DNA from 3 places in the Myroides albus genome. Region 2 is predicted to be linked to each of the others. Evidence: riboswitches for the same ligand, from Rfam matches in the RefSeq annotation. Region 2 holds a riboswitch; each other region holds the start of a gene.
What was found. Region 2 has a riboswitch for cobalamin ahead of NWE55_RS08865 (TonB-dependent receptor). Riboswitches for the same ligand answer to the same signal wherever they lie in the genome.

Region 1: another riboswitch for cobalamin. It lies ahead of NWE55_RS11670 (acyl-CoA thioesterase); the one in region 2 lies ahead of NWE55_RS08865 (TonB-dependent receptor).
Region 3: another riboswitch for cobalamin. It lies ahead of NWE55_RS13975 (acyl-CoA thioesterase); the one in region 2 lies ahead of NWE55_RS08865 (TonB-dependent receptor).

What each region holds. Positions count from the first base shown of each region.
Region 1 covers NZ_CP102754.1:2,554,301-2,559,718, forward strand. Annotated here, with positions in the region: gene NWE55_RS11665 (LTA synthase family protein) at 1-1,616, shown strand, start outside; cobalamin riboswitch at 1,771-1,962, shown strand; gene NWE55_RS11670 (acyl-CoA thioesterase) at 2,147-2,545, shown strand; gene leuB (3-isopropylmalate dehydrogenase) at 3,627-4,745, opposite strand; gene leuD (3-isopropylmalate dehydratase small subunit) at 4,748-5,335, opposite strand; gene leuC (3-isopropylmalate dehydratase large subunit) at 5,319-5,418, opposite strand, start outside.
Region 2 covers NZ_CP102754.1:1,923,416-1,928,833, forward strand. Annotated here, with positions in the region: gene NWE55_RS08860 (YncE family protein) at 1-902, opposite strand, end outside; gene NWE55_RS08865 (TonB-dependent receptor) at 971-3,040, opposite strand; cobalamin riboswitch at 3,156-3,340, opposite strand; gene NWE55_RS08870 (MepB family protein) at 3,497-3,961, opposite strand; gene NWE55_RS08875 (DMT family transporter) at 4,058-4,942, shown strand; gene NWE55_RS08880 (hypothetical protein) at 5,000-5,323, shown strand; gene NWE55_RS08885 (DUF456 domain-containing protein) at 5,349-5,418, opposite strand, start outside.
Region 3 covers NZ_CP102754.1:3,132,720-3,138,137, forward strand. Annotated here, with positions in the region: gene NWE55_RS13965 (iron ABC transporter ATP-binding protein) at 1-322, shown strand, start outside; gene NWE55_RS13970 (siderophore ABC transporter substrate-binding protein) at 347-1,282, shown strand; gene NWE55_RS13975 (acyl-CoA thioesterase) at 1,653-2,078, opposite strand; adenosylcobalamin-variant (AdoCbl-variant) riboswitch at 2,247-2,342, opposite strand; gene NWE55_RS13980 (BlaI/MecI/CopY family transcriptional regulator) at 2,719-3,081, shown strand; gene NWE55_RS13985 (M56 family metallopeptidase) at 3,100-5,118, shown strand.

The sequences.
Region 1 (5,418 bases), 630 kb from region 2:
CGGATTATCCTATCTTCAAAATATTAATTACTTATGTGATTGCAATTGTAGGGTTGTTATTTGTTTCGAAAAGAGTAAAGAAATCATTGGCACGTCCTATAATACAACAGAGTAAAGCTTTATCACTTGTTTTACTATTGTTATTTCCTTTAGTTTTTGTTGGGATGCGTGGAAGTGTAGGAGTGTTTACGCTTCGCAGAGAGCACACCAATATTACAGCTAATGAGTTTGTTAATTCACTGTGTTATAATGCGCTTTATAGTTTAAAGTTTGCCAACTCAGAACGCAAGGAAAATAGGATAAACCCCGATATTGAAAGTGAATTAAAAGCTAATGGTTACGAAAGTTTGCTTGGTGTTTTACAGCACTATAAAGGAGAGCAGCTTGATTTGTTTGACAATAATTTAGAGCGAAAGACTGCCTATAGTGAATTCTTAGAGCAAAATCCTCCTAATGTTATATTCTTACAGATGGAGAGTATGAGTAATCATTACTTTGACATGAATTCAAAAGAATTTAATCTTATCGGAGATCTGGCAGGTCAATTAGATGACCTATACTATTTTAAGAATAGCTTATCAGCTTATAATGGTACGATACAGACTTTGGAGAATTTTATATTAGGTACACCAAAGACGATTATATCCCAATCTGTGTATTTTGACACTCCTTTTAGCAGTGCTATTACACTTCCCTTTAAGAGCAAGGGATACGATACGTATTTCTTGACAGGAGCGAGTATATCTTGGCGTAATATAGATAAGATGCTTCAAAAACAGTCTTTTGATTACATCGAAGGAAAGAATAATATTTTAGAATCCTATCCTGGTGCCGAAGAATTTGCTTGGGGGGTTCACGATGGTTATTTAATGGATTACATTTTAGATAAATTGAAAGTAGATGATGGAAAACCAAAATTCATTTTTGGTTTGACAATCAGTAATCATACGCCTTTTGTTGTTCCTAAAAGTTACACAACGCAACCTATCGTCATGCCAGATAGTTTAAAACAAAAGATAAGAGTTGATGAGCAAACAGCTTATGCCAACTTTTACTCTCATCAATATGGTGCTGCAATGCTTGCTAAGTTGATTGAAGAAGTTAGGAACTCTCCATTAGGTGAGAATACCATAATAGCAGCTTCTGGAGATCACAATATTCGCCAAGTTTTCGAATATTCTCCTGAAGAAGGTTTCCTCAAGCGAAGTGTGCCTATTTTGTTTTATATTCCAGAGAAGTATAAACCAAGTAATTTTGATCAAGAGAGAGTATCTTCTCATAAAGATATATTTCCTACCCTTTTTAATTTGAGTCTATCTGAAACCATTTATACGTATACAGGGGATAATTTATTTGGCAATGAGAGCAAATATCACTTTGCTATTAATGATTACAATTTTATAGCAGATTCAATCGGAGCTGTTGCAATAGAGAATAATCAACCCTATTACTATACATGGTCAAATTCGTCACAGAAGCGAAAGTTAAAGATTGACGAGGCAAATTCTACTCATGCTAAGTATATGTTAGAAAAGATGAAATCATTTACTACGATGAAGACGATTAAGATTTATCAAGATATCAATAAGGCACAAGAACTTAAAAAACAACTTTAGCCTTGGAAAGAGACTCAGTTGGGTCTCTTTTTTTTGCTGTATGGCGAAGAAGTCCTTCTGATTGGTCAGTAGGTAGGTCAGTAATTTTAAGCTATAAGATAGTTTATTTGCAAAGTTTGCTTATCTTCGCTGTCAAGATTCCAAAATAGGAATTAAAATATCAACAAAGAAAGGTTATACTTAGCTGTATACGAAAAGGGAATCGTGTGTAAATCACGAACTGTCGCGCAACTGTAAGTAACTTAAAATTCTTTACCCTCATAGTGTTCCACTGTCTATGTGTAGATGGGAAGGACGGTAAAAGAATGTTACAAGTCAGGAGACCTGCCTATCTTTAGTAGACCATGCTTTCGCGGTTTAGAGCTTATGTCAGAGTTGAATATCCTTAATGCAATCATTGTTTTTACAATGGTGTTTTTATTGTATTCACTTCTCTTTTCATTTGTTTCCTTTCCCAATTTATTATTGTTTACTAATTATAGGGTTCCTTTATTTCTCATCTGATATTTTATCAATATAAGTTTGAATTAATGGTAGTATCTGAATCAATCGAATTACAAATGCAACAAGCTGAAACACGTGTTTTTAAAGTGGTGTTTCCTGAAATAATAAATCATCATAATACGATGTTTGGGGGTAGGGTAATTTTGATGATGACAGAAACTGCTTTTATGACAGCTACGCGTTTTTGCCGCAAGAACTTTGTAATTGTCAATGCTGATAAAATTGATTTTTTAAAGCCAATACCTGCTGGTTCACTGATTGAAATGGTAGGTAATGTCGAGTCAATTGGCAATACAAGTATTCGCATTCGCGTGAATGTATTTAGAGAAAAAATGAAAGATATCGAACGCGTTGAAGTAGTTAGTGGTGTATTTACCTTAGTTGCTATCAACGATGATAATAGACCAGTTCGAATCTTAGATTAAGATATTTAAAATAATAAATTGTGTAAGCATCTTACATTTTTTAGTTTTTGGTAGAAAAATAGCTCCGTTAAGGGGCTATTTTCATTTTGTACTTTACAAAAAGTAGTTTATTTCGAATTCATATCAAAAGACCAAAACTAAGTAAAATGAACTTTTACTTTAAAAGGATAAACTCTTGATTCTTATTTCTCTTTACCTAATACGAATGAATTTGTTATTAGCATTAATAGAACCAGTAGTCTCATTAATGTTTTAATTACTAAAGAAATGAATATTTGGCTTGTCGTGTTTGTTTTAAGCTTCTAATGTGCTTTAGTAATGCTTTTTGATGTTTTTGAATTAATGAATGCACTTAATCTTAATTCTTTCTTGTTGGTTGTAACACTGAGATACTAATTATGAGCTCCTTTACTTCAATAAGTAGAAGTGTTTTCTTAGGACTTTCTTGCGGTTTCCTTGCAGTTTCTTGGGGGTTTTCCTCGCAAAAGGGGGTGTTTTCCGAAGAAAACCCCTAGCATACCGCAAGAATACCTAAAGGAAGTGCGATCAACTTAGTACCTAATCACTCTTGTAGTAGCGATGTTTTTTGGCTAACTACCTTAAAAATGTAGTCAATCAGTTTTCTTTTACAGTAAAGTTTCAATTGCTCGATATCACTTTAGCTGTTTATTTAGTAGTTTAATGAAGAAATTGCATACGTAGTTTGACTGATTTTTCTCGTTGTAAAATGTCTTCATATACTGACGTATTGTGAAAGCAGTTTAAAGTGAATTGTACTGAAGGAGATTGATTCGCGCAATTGTCTTTTCCTTTGAAAATGTTTTACTGTTAGGCTTTTATTTCTTCTATTTGAGTACTGTTGAAGGTGGGTATTGCGAAAGAAGGTAAGAACTGTTTTTGTACTGCGGCACTTTGTAATAGTGGGGAGAACTGTTCTTTTACATTTTCTTCAAAGACTTTTTAAGCTGATCCGACATTTCTACTATTGTAATGTATAAAAAACAACAAGTCTACCTTGATTAGAGGTAGACTTGTCCCAAAAACTAGAAGGTTAAAAATAATTTTAACAATATAAGAACTATTATATGATAGTTGACTTGCTGTGAGTCATGTTATCCTGATATCGATGACCCGTTCTAAAACGCACGTGGTTGGCAATTTTATTGCCTACATCAGTTGTACTATAAGTTGATTCTTTGACTAAGTCAGGAGTTAGCACTCCTTCGTTAATTGTGTGTAATACAGCATCTCTAATCGCTTCGGCAGCATCGTGTTCTCCTAAGTGATCTAACATCATTGCACCACTGAGAATAGATGCGATTGGATTGGCAATACCTTTGCCTTTTGCTTGTGGATATGATCCGTGAATAGGCTCAAATAGCGCTGTGTGCGTTCCTATCGATGCAGAAGGTAGTAGTCCAATAGATCCACCGATTACACTGGCTTCGTCTGAAATAATATCACCAAACATATTCTCTGTTAAGATTACGTCGAATTGTTTAGGGTTCAAAATTAGTTGCATTGCTGCATTGTCTACAAACATATATTCAACTTCTACAGTTGGGTATTGAGCTGCTAAGGATTGCACTACTCTTCTCCACAATCTCGATGTTTCTAAAACATTGGCTTTATCAATTAGGGTAAGTTTTTTGTTTCTTTTATCTGCGGCTTGAAAAGCTAGGTGTGCAATGTTTTCGATTTCATCTTGTGAATAGGAGCAAAGGTCTGAAGCAGCTCGCCCATCTGCGGATATACTCTTTTGGCCAAAGTATATCCCACTAATTAATTCACGAAAAATAACTAGATCTGTATTTTGAATAATATTTTCTTTTAAAGGACTTTGGTTAATTAGCTTGTTGTAAGCTTTGACAGGTCTAATATTGGCGAATAACCCTAATTCCTTTCGTAGGGCAAGTAAACCTTGTTCCGGTCTCACTGCAGCATTGGTATCATTGTCATACTTAGGGTCGCCAATAGCACCAAATAACACAGCATCTGTTCTTTTGCATACAGCTATAGTATGCTCTGGTAGGGGCTCATTTGCTTGGTCTATTGCCACTGCTCCAATTAAGGCATTGTGGTAATGTAGCTCAAAAACATAAGTTTGTGAGACAGCGTCTAATACTTTTATAGTTTCTTTTACTACTTCTGGGCCTATACCATCTCCAGAAAGTACTGCGATTTGGTAACTTTTTGTCATAATTAATTGTTTTGGTTGTTGCGCTCGAAAGCTTCTATTTTGCTCTTTTGACTTAGTAAATAGTCAATATCGTCGTATCCGTGTAGAAGACATATCTTCTTATAAGGATCAAGTTCAAAGTTGTGCTTTTGTTCATTTACTTCTATGGTTTGTGCCTCCACATCAATTTTAATTTTGGTCAAAGGTTCTCGTTGAACTGTTTGAAGTAAGTAGTGCAGATATTCAGAACTAACAGTGATTGGTAATAACCCATTATTTAAAGCATTCCCTTTAAAAATATCTGCAAAATAACTACTTACAACAACTTTAAAACCATAATCTGTCAATGCCCAAGCAGCGTGTTCTCTGCTGCTCCCACAACCAAAGTTGTTTCCGGCAATTAGGATTTCTCCTTTATATTTTTTGTCATTTAAGACAAAGTCCTCCTTGAGAGTATTGTCTTGATGATATCTCCAATCTTTGAATAAATTTTCTCCAAATCCTTCTCGAGTAATACTTTTTAGAAATCGAGCAGGAATGATTTGATCTGTGTCTATATTTTCTGTCGCTAAAGGGACAGCTGTTGATTCTAATTTAATTAACGCTTGCATAATCGTAAAGTTTAGTGTACGAAATCTTTCCTTCAATAGCTACAATTGCCGCTGTCAGTGGACTTGCAAGTAAAGTGCGCGAG
Region 2 (5,418 bases):
ATTAAAATTTGTTTGTCAGTACCATCTTTGATGATATTGTCAGTTATCACTTGCTTGGTATCAGTATCGAGTATACCGTATGATATGGTATTGTTTCCCGTATTGTGTTTATACGAAGTAGCGTAGTAATACAATTTATTGTCGTCTATCGTCATATTACTTACTGGTATGTCTAATTTTTTGACAACCTGATCTGTTGCACTGTCAATTACATATAAATTTGGTTCTACGTCGTAGTAATCACCACGTGAACTGACATAGATGTCGCCATTGCGATCTATTTGCATGCGGTGAAGGTTGATGCCTACATCTATTTTCTTAATTTCCTCAAAGGTGTTCAAATCCACTACAGATACCGTTGTATCGTAATTTGGTACACGATATCCTCCCGAATTTGCTACATATAGTTTGTGGTCTTTTATAACCATTTCCTCAGGCTGGTATCCAACAACTACTTTTCTTGTCACCTCTAAAGAAAGGGTGTCTATTTCGGCTACAAATCCTATCTCTGCATTTGGATTTATCTCCACCTTGCCTGAGTAAGAACTCACATAAGCTTTTCCGTCCTTAAAGTTCAAATAGCGGCAGTTAGGGACATGTATTTGTTTGATGTGTTTTCCTGTAGCTACGTCGAATACTTCTACAAAGTTTGAAACGTTAATTGTAGCATATACTTTACTTCCATAGATTTTGATGTCATTGCCAACATCGCCAAGCTCTTTTGTGATGTTGGGATTTCTTTCAGAGAAAATGTCTCTGGTATATACACCCGTATCGTAGGTAAACATATCTATAGAAGCTCTATTCATCCCCATATTACCTTCGTTTAGGAGGTAAAACCCACTGTACTCTTCGTTGTTTGTAGGTATAGAAACGTTAGAGCTGTCCGATGTGAATATCATTTCATCTTTTCGGCAACTTATAACTAAGAGCGTTAAACAGAAAACGGTTAAAAGTTTTTTTATTCTTATCATAAATCAATGCTTAAAGTAAAACGAAAATTACGCCCAGGCATTGGGAAATTTGTTACGACCTCATAATATTGGTTCGCTAAGTTATTTGCTTCAACGATAGCTTTGAATTTATAATCTTTCCATTTAAAGCTCTTTTGAAGTGAAATATCATGAGTATACCAAGGTTGTATTTCATTGCGTTTTATGTTGTTTTTATTGCCATTATATCGCTTACCTACATAAATAAAACTGTAGTTAAGTCCCCAATCTTTGTAGTTTAATTCGACTATCGAAGATCCAGAATGCCAAGGAGCATATGGTATTTGATCTCCATAATATGACGGTTTTCCGTATAGTGTTAAACTCTTGTCTTTCGAGCTTGTGTATTCGTAGGTAAGGTTAATTCCTAAGTCTAAGTCAGGAAGTATATTTAATGTAGTTCCTACTGCTGATTCAATTCCGTAGTTTTCTACCTTACCAAGGTTAGTCATCATCCATCGCATCATACTTGAAGTAGGAGATGCTATGATTTTGTCTGTGATATTTGCATAATAAGATTCTACTGAAACGCGAAATTCTTTGACGAAAGAGTGGTTAAGTGCTTTATTGTAATTAATCCCTAAGTTAAATTGCCTTGATATTTCAGGTCTTAGGTTTGACGTTCCTAATTGTGTATAGTAGAGGTCATTGAAAGTTGGAAGTCGAAAGATGTATTTGTAAAAAGCATGAATGTTTAGATTGTGTTCATTCCAAGGTTTGTAACTTACAAATAGGGAAGGAGCCCAGACAGATCTATTTGGTGCTTTGAAATTGTGACGCACTTTTTCATTCGTAAAGGTTCCCAGTATGTTTCCTTGTGCTTTTACTTTACCTAAATCAACCGAAGTTGCAAAGGCAGTCATAAAAGTATATCTTTCAGGATAGGAGAATAAAGTACCTTGTCCTTTTCGTGTAGCATTTAGTTTGTTGTATTGCAGGTCTGTAGAAAGTGAAACTTCCCATATAGGGCTAATTTTATACAGATGAGCTGCAGATATATACCAGTCTTGTTGGTAGAAGGTATTGTCAAATTGGGGGTTATAGGTAACCTCCTCTCCTTGAAAATCTACCGTTTTACGAGAGGTGTAATTCATAAGGTCATAGGCAAACTTAGCTTTTAGCAGAAACTGGTATCGATCAGATACATATCTTGTCCATTCAGCTTGTCCCATAAAGTTTTTGTCAATTTGACGCTCGTTGATGTTCTCGGTTTCTAAGGTAACGTCACTTTTCTTGATAACAGCTCCTGGAAGACCTCTATCTGATTGATAGTAATATAGGTTTGCAGACCATGTGTTTTTATCGTCTTTACCATACCAAGAATTTTCAATTCGGTAAGCATCTATGTCGCTATTCAGGCGATGTCCGACTGTGTCGTAAGCGACTGTCCCATTTAGGTTATGTCGCTTTTGTCTGAATTTGTAACGGCCGTTAGAATGCATGTATTCTGCACTTATAGTAGTGCTAACATTATCGTTAATTTTGTATTCTGTACGAATGGAAGGATTGGTTAATTGAATGCTACCAGCTTTATACTTCGCTGATAGGTTAACATCTTTTCCCTCTGTGAAAACAGGCTTTTTAGTTTGGATATAGACTGTAGATGCTGAGGCATATTCTTTTGCAGACTGGAAGATAGTACTCCTTTGTCCATTATATAGTTTTATTGCCTCTACATTGTCAAGAGAGAATTTACCTAAATCCACAATACCGTTTTGTGCGTTTCCAATCTGTATACCATTGTAGAAGACTCCTACGTGGTGCGTTCCCATGTTTCGAACATCTATCGTCTTAAGTCCTCCCATGCCACCGTAATCCTTAATTTTTACTCCAGAAAAGTAGCGTAGGGCATCTGCTACACTATGGCTATTAAGTCGTTCGAGAGCTTCTCCCGAAAGTGTTTGTACTGGTATAAGATCTTTGAAAACTTCTTTTTGAATGACAATTTCATTTAATGTGGTAATACTGTCTTTTTGTGTTTGTGCAAAAAGCGTAACCTTGCCAACCCAGAGGAAGGCAATAGACAATAAGCAGAATTTTAATTTCATAGTTTTTGGGCTAATATTTAGTCTAATACCTTTGGGCTAATACAGACGCATAAAACATTAGTCCCTAAATTAGGGGAAGTGTTGTAGCGTGTTTGTTTTATACCCGAAAACATTAAACAGCAATCAATAGATGGCAGGTATTCTGACTTACTCTTTATACAAACGTCCTTCCCATATTAGGCCAATACAGTGGACAACGAGGTTTGCTAAATTTATGAGCTTACAGCAGCGGGTCTGTTTAGGACTTTCACCTAATTCCCTTTTTATTATTATTCTAATAAACCACCTTGATTGATACAAATATATGTAAAAAACTCATTTGAAAAAGGAATTAAGTAGCATACTATCAGAAAAATAAGGTCTTTCAAAGCTTGATGACTAAGTAACCTATTGCTTTTTGTAGATAAGGGTATGGATATTCCTCTTTTTATTTTTTGAAGAAAGTAATTATATTATCTAATTGTTTTCAACAGTGTGGAAATAGGGTAGGTGACTTTTATACGTTTTTGTTGCTTGTTTATTCATATTATCTTCAGCAGTGGGGTAGACACGCATGCCTCTTTTACCTTGGGTTTGTTCTGAGGAGATAATATTCAATTCAATTAATGTGTTTTTGGGATAAAGGAAGAACCCTTTGATGGAAGGAGAATCGATATCGATTAAAAGGAAGTCAAAATCGTCATCGTTAGAATAAGGTCTTGTTTGTCCATCCTCATCACGTTCCCATATTGCCACAAAAAGGCCTACTTTTTTAGGAGTTAGTTTCGCTTTTCTATAAATAATATTTTTGTTTTCTAACGTAAATGAACAGGCATTGTATTCACTTGTTTCTCTTGGGAACTTAAAATCACATGGTATTGCTTGAGTAGAAATGTTTAGTACACCTTGCAGTGTCTTTAAGAAGGATGGAATAGAAGCCATTATTATATAAATTTGAGGATAAAAAGTAAAAGTAATTATTGTTGTCGTAAATTTTGTAAAATCATTGTTTATTTGCAATATATTTAAAATAGTACCATGTTTTCAAAACCGAGAATTGCATTGTTTATTGGGATTCTGTGTATTTCAATTTTCCCTGTCATTGTAAAGATGAATTTGACTCCAAGTCTAATTTCTGCTTTTTATCGTATGGCAATTGCCGCACTATTTGTGGTTCCTTATGCTTTTATTACTAAGAAGTTGCATATTTATCCACGTAGAACGATGTTTTATATTGTCTTATGCGGTATTTTCTTTGGTTCTGATATTGCGGTTTGGAATCAAGCGATTCAAGGATCTACCGCGACACAAGCGACGTTGTTAACTAATTTAGCACCTGTTTGGGTAGGGATAGGAAGCTATTTTTTCTTAACTAATAAGCCAAGTATCAATTTTTGGATAGGGACGGTGTTTGCTTTGATAGGAATGGTTGTACTTGTTGGTGTAGATGTGTTTGTTAATTTGTCTTTTGATTTGCCATTCGGATTGGGTATTCTCTCAGGGGTCTTATATGCGTGTTATATCTTATTGAGTAAAAAAGTATTGGGCGAAGTAGGTGTAATTCCATTTATGACCTATAGTTTGCTTGTTTCTTCTCTTTTCTTAGGAATAGTTAATTGGATTAGTGGTTCCAGTTTTATTGGCTTTAGTACAGCAGGATGGTTAAGTCTTGTTGTACAGGGGATAGTTTGCCAATTGTTAGCTTGGTTGTTAATTAGCTATGCCACACAGAATATGAGGGCAACAAGAGTATCGTTGAGTTTATTAAGTCAAGCTCTTATCGCTGCTCTTTTGGCATGGATGTTCTTAGATGAGGATATATCAAGTAAGATGATTTACGGTGGAGTTATAATTCTATTTGGTATTGCTATCACATTTATCGAAAAACCTTTATGGTCTTTTAGAAAGAGAGTGATTAAGTAGAATAAGCACTGTTTTTTGGTTTAAATGCCTTATATTTAAATGATTAAATTTTTAAATATGAAAGTAGATTTTTATACTAAGGCAATACTAACTGTTATCGCAGGTTGTTTATTGATAATGGTAATTCGAGATTTATCAATTGTTCCAAAAGCCCATGCTACAGAGGGAAGTATTCCAAATTCTGCGCCTTTAGGATATGGATTAGTTCCTTTGAATGACGATGGTAGTATGAATGTGCGAGTAAGTAATTTTGATGAATATACTAACGATGTAAATGTTCGTTTTAACGATGAGTTGAAAGTGCGCATTACCAATTCTGAAATCAAGACATCAATGAGTAATTCTTTTGGTAATGTTATACGAGTGAAGCTTGAAAAGTAAGTTAGTTAAATGGTTAGTTAAGTAATTAGTTGCCGAACCAAACAGCGTAGTTTTTAATCATGATAAAAACTCCTAAACCAAAGAATACGATACCT
Region 3 (5,418 bases), 1.2 Mb from region 2:
AGCGATGGTTCTGGCACAAGATACAGATTATATTTTGCTGGACGAACCACTAAATAATTTAGATATGAAACACTCTGTTGAGATTATGAAGATTCTTCGTGTCTTAGCAGATGATTACGGGAAGACAATCATTATTGTAGTGCACGACATTAATTATGCGTCTTCTTATGCAGATTATATTGCCGCGGTTAAAGATCACAAGATTATCCATTTTGGACCAACAGATGATATTATTCGCGAAGATATCATGAAGGAAGTGTTCGACATAGATATGACTATAGTCGATAACTGTAACAATAAAGTCTGTATTTATTTTAAGTAGATTATTAAATTGTTAACTAAAATTATGAGTAAATTATTTATAAGCTGTTTAGCTGCTTCAGCTATGCTTTTTGTTTCGTGCAAGGACACGAAAAAACAAGAGGAGAATACAGAAAGAGAAAAAGTAACTGTAGAGCATATCTCTGGAACAACTGAGGTTTTAAAGAACCCTAAAAATGTTGTTGTGATTGCATATGGTGCTTTAGATTCTTTTGATGAGCTTGGTATTCCTGTAAAAGGAGCGCCTAAAACAAATCTTCCATCTTACTTAGACAAGTATGCAAAAGACGAGTCTATTGTTGATATTGGGGGTATTAAGGAGCCAAACTTAGAAAAAGTGAATGCTGCTGATCCTGAATTAATTGTGATTGGAGCGCGTACTGCTGCTATGGTAGACGAGTTTAACAAAATTGCACCTGCTGTAAACTTAGATGTAGATGCAAAAGATTATATGACTTCTTTTAAAAACAATCAAATCGCTATCGGTAAGATGTTTGGCAAAGAGGAGCAAGTAGAAAAAGAGTTAAAAGATATTGATGCACGTATCGCTAAGATTAACGAAGCTGCAGCGAAGTCTGACAAGAAAGCTTTAATTGTATTGACAAATGAAGGTCGTATGAGTGCTTATGGACCAGGTTCTCGTTTTGGTATCATTCACGATGTGTTTGGTGTAAAACCAGCAGATAACAAGATTGAAGTTGCTACCCATGGACAATCTATTTCTAATGAGTTTATCAAGGAAATGAACCCTGACTATATCTTTGTTATTGACCGTGGTGCTGCTATTAAAAGAGCGACAATGACTAAAGAGGCATTTGCTAATGCTTTAATTCAACAGACAAATGCTTATAAAAACGATAAAATTGTATTCTTAAACCCTGAAGTATGGTATTTATCAGGAGGTGGATTAAAATCTATCAAAATGATGATCACAGAGGTCGAAAATGCAATCGCTGAGTAAATTTAATTTTAAATGAATAAAAGGGTTATACGCAAGTATAGCCCTTTTGTTTTTATATAGTACTCGGTTTTTAAGTTTGGATTGACCAAATATTATCCTAAGTGTTAGTAGAGTAGGGGAAAACTACAAGATGAAGATGTAGAATATTTTATCTTTTAGCCATGACACTTATGCGTTTTTTAGTAGCTCTTAGCTAATTGTGATTAGATTGGCATAATGCGTATAGAAAAAATAAAGATATAGGCCAAAACACGGATGTATTAAACTTTTATATTAAGTGCTAAAACACTTGAGCTTAATTCCTATTTCGTGTATGGATAACAAAAAAAAGCTCTCTATTACAGAGAGCTTTTGTTATTTAAGGTGAATCTTATTCATCTATTTCATCCAGAACAGGTACTGGTCTTTTGCTTTCGTTAATAGCAACAAGGGTAAAAGATCCTGTGATTGCCTTTTCACGTCCATCTCTATACATGCTCTCTACAAATACATCTACACGTACATCCAAACTTGTGCGTCCTACACGAGTAACAGTTCCAATTAGTTCTACTAATGTTCCAGCGGGAATTGGGTGATTAAAGTCAACTTTATCACTCGATACAGTTACAATAGGTTTACGACAAAAACGCGTAGCTGTCATAAAGGCAATTTCATCCATAATGTATAATACTGCCCCACCAAACATTGTATTGTGGTGATTTGTTTGCCCAGGGAATACTGTTCTGAATACGTGAGTTTCGGAATCTTTAATTTTCTTTTGGATACGTAATTCTCTGTTTGTTAATTGACCTTCCATATTGATGTAATGATTGTTATTACTTAGTTTACTTTTTACCTTTTAAATTGGTATAGCTTATGGTTTGGTTTAATCATTGTAGAGCATTTCAAAATGTCATAAGGGAAATAGCTCTAATTTCGACTAAGCTTCAAATCGCGAAAGCATGGTTTATGGTTCGTATAGCTGAGTAAGTGTGGTAATCTGACTTATAATCAGCTCGGCTGATTATTTACAGTTGCGCGACAGCTCGTGAATTTCACACGATTCCCCACTTGTCTTAGTACTAAGAACAAACTTACACTTTTGTGTTCTATACAAGGGCAAATATACGAAGTATAAATGGTTTATAAGTGGCCTTTGTGAAATAATAGTCTATGACTCTTAGCTTCTCATAGTGTTTTAGATTGATAGTAGGAGCAATTGATTTGTCTTGTCAATTGGTGTTTCTATATGTTATTATTGACAAAGTATTTTATAAACTCTTTGTTTTCTCAAGTTTTACTTTTTGCTATGAAATCATATAATAATATAAGAGTTTATTAATTGTTAGCGAGAGAAAAAAGTTTTTTTATTATAGTGTATTTCATTGTTAATTAAGTTTTTATGTCGATAACTAAAGAATTAGTTGTATGTTTGATTAACTAATAAAAATTAGACAATGGAGAAGCTTACAAACAAAGAGGAGGAGATCATGCGCATTTTGTGGAAAATTGAAAAGGGATTTATAAATGATATTTTGCAACAGATGGATGAACCAAAACCACATTACAATACACTTTCGACTTTGGTGCGAATATTAGAGGACAAAGGAGTGGTAGCACATCATACTTTTGGGAAGTCGCATCAATATTATCCCTTAGTTGATATTTCATCTTATAAGAAACAGTTTATGGAAGATACCATGCAGAAGTACTTTGATAATTCTTTTGCAAATCTGGTAAACTTCTTTGTCAAGGACAAGAATATAAGCAAAGAAGAACTCGATGAAATTAGCGCATTAATTGAGAAGAATAGAAAGTAAGAACCAATCGACTGACTTATGACGACCATTTTTATTTATTTTCTAAAAGTCAACTTGTTGTTGAGTTTTACCTTTGCATTTTACTACGTGTTTTTGCGAAGAGAAACTTTTGTACGCACAATAAGGTGGTACTTTCTATTGGCTATCGCAGGTAGTTTTATTCTGCCAAGTGTTTTTTGGACAAGGGAAATAATTCTTGAGGACACTCCTATTTTACTTGATCAGTGGTTAGTTGATAGTAAGCAAGTAGATCTACCAACAGATCATACAATGCAAGTAATAGAAACTACCGTGAATTGGCAGGACTATGCAATATCCCTTTATGCGGGAATAGGCGCTTTGTTTTTACTTTCACTCTTAGTGCAATATCTGCGTGTCTTGTATCGTATCGGCTCATTGCACAGTTGTGAGATTGCAGGTAATGTCCTTGTAGATCATCGTACTAAAGATGCTTATTCTTTCTGGAACAGTATTGTTCTACCTGCAAATTATAAGCAGATAGAGCGAATAGATCTTGTTTTATTACACGAGAGTATTCACATCAAGCAAAAACACTCTGTTGACCTATTGATTATAGGAGTGACAAAAGCAGTATGTTGGATAAATCCCTTTGTGTACTTACTGCAACGAGCGATTAATTTGAATTTAGAATTCCTTGTAGATCAGCAAGTAAGTCGCGATATTAATACGTTTGATTATCAAAAAGCTTTATTGGAGTACCAATATGCAAGATTAGAACATACATCTATTGTTAATTCTTTCAAGTCTTCGGATTTCAAACGCAGAATCATAATGCTTAACACTCAAAAATCACCAATCATGAAAAAAATGAAATTGTTGTTACTTATGCCATTTTTACTGGCTTTTTTTGGCTTTTTTCAAGTACAAGTAAAAGCGAAGATAAATAATAGTAAGCCAGATAGTGAAAGTTTATCAAACTTTGTAGATCAATTGCAAAGTCAGTCATTACCTGTGATATTATCCGATTTTGATCAGAAGCAACTTGCTCCCATACTCGCGCAAGATACTCTTGGCCTAGTGAGTGAAATTAGTAAAGACCAATCAGATAAATCTACTGACTCTACTGTGCAAGTATATAGGGTGGAGCGTGGTAAAAAGCAGACAAAGAAGTCAGAACAACTGAAAGGTCGTGGATTGGACAAATTGGCGGAAATAGGTAAACATTCTCCTATGTATATTGTGGATGGAGAGAATGCTGATTCACAACAAGTCAAGGCTATTTTACCAGAAGATATTGAGTCTGTCTATGTCTTTGAACCTAAGCAAGGAATTGAACAATATGGAGAGGAAGGTAAAAATGGTGTGGTCTTTATTTTGACAATAGACAATAATGACCAAGAGAAAAACTTGCGAAAAATTGAATTGCGAAAGGAACTACAAAAAAGAAAAGTAGAACTTAAAAAGGAACGTCAGGCAAGGAAATTAGAAGTGGCAGTAAGTAAAGAGATGCGTGATGATGCTGTTAAAGAGCGAATCGAAAAACGAAAAGCTGAAATAGCTGCCCGCCAAGAACTTCACCAAAAGAGTAAAACGCAAGTAGAAGACCAGAAAAATAAGACTGGTAAAATAAGAGATACCAAAAAGTTGAACGAAACAACAGTTCACGTTGTAGATGGAAAATTTTATACCTTCGATGAGGTTGTTGCTTTTCTTGAAACAACTAATGGGACAAAAAACATGAAGATCTACAATGCAGAAGATGCAAAAAAAGTATTTAATTACACCGGAAATAAAAAAGTATTTGAGTATACCTTGAAAACTGATGAGGATGTTGAAAATGAAAAACAGGTACGTCAAATCACAAGAGAATACAAAGAGAAGATGCGCAAAAACAAACTTCGTGAGTCCTCTTTTGTAGGTCTTTATGTTTTAGATGGAACTCCTGTTAGTTATGAGCAAATGATGCAAGTAAAACCAATTGATATTAAATCTGTTTCGATATTGAAAAAACAAGAGGCAGTAGAGAAGTATGGGGTAGAAGGAGAAAATGGCGCAATGGAGATTAAAGTAAAATAATTGTTGCTTTACCATTAGGTGTACTTCCAGAGAAAAAAGGGGGGAGATTGATGTGAACAAAGTGTCAATCTATCTTCTAAAAAGGCTATTTTTAGACCTGTGAGGATGAAGTAAATAAAAAAGAGGATTAGGTAGTTTTTAGATTATCTAATCTTTTTTTTGTTTGATTAATCTCATTATTCATTGTGAATAGCTCAAATACTTCATTTTACAATGAAAGTAGATTGATGTATTGACAAGAGTTTATACCTAAACATAGGTGATTAAATATGTGAAGTCTTTCTACTTAATCCTAATAGG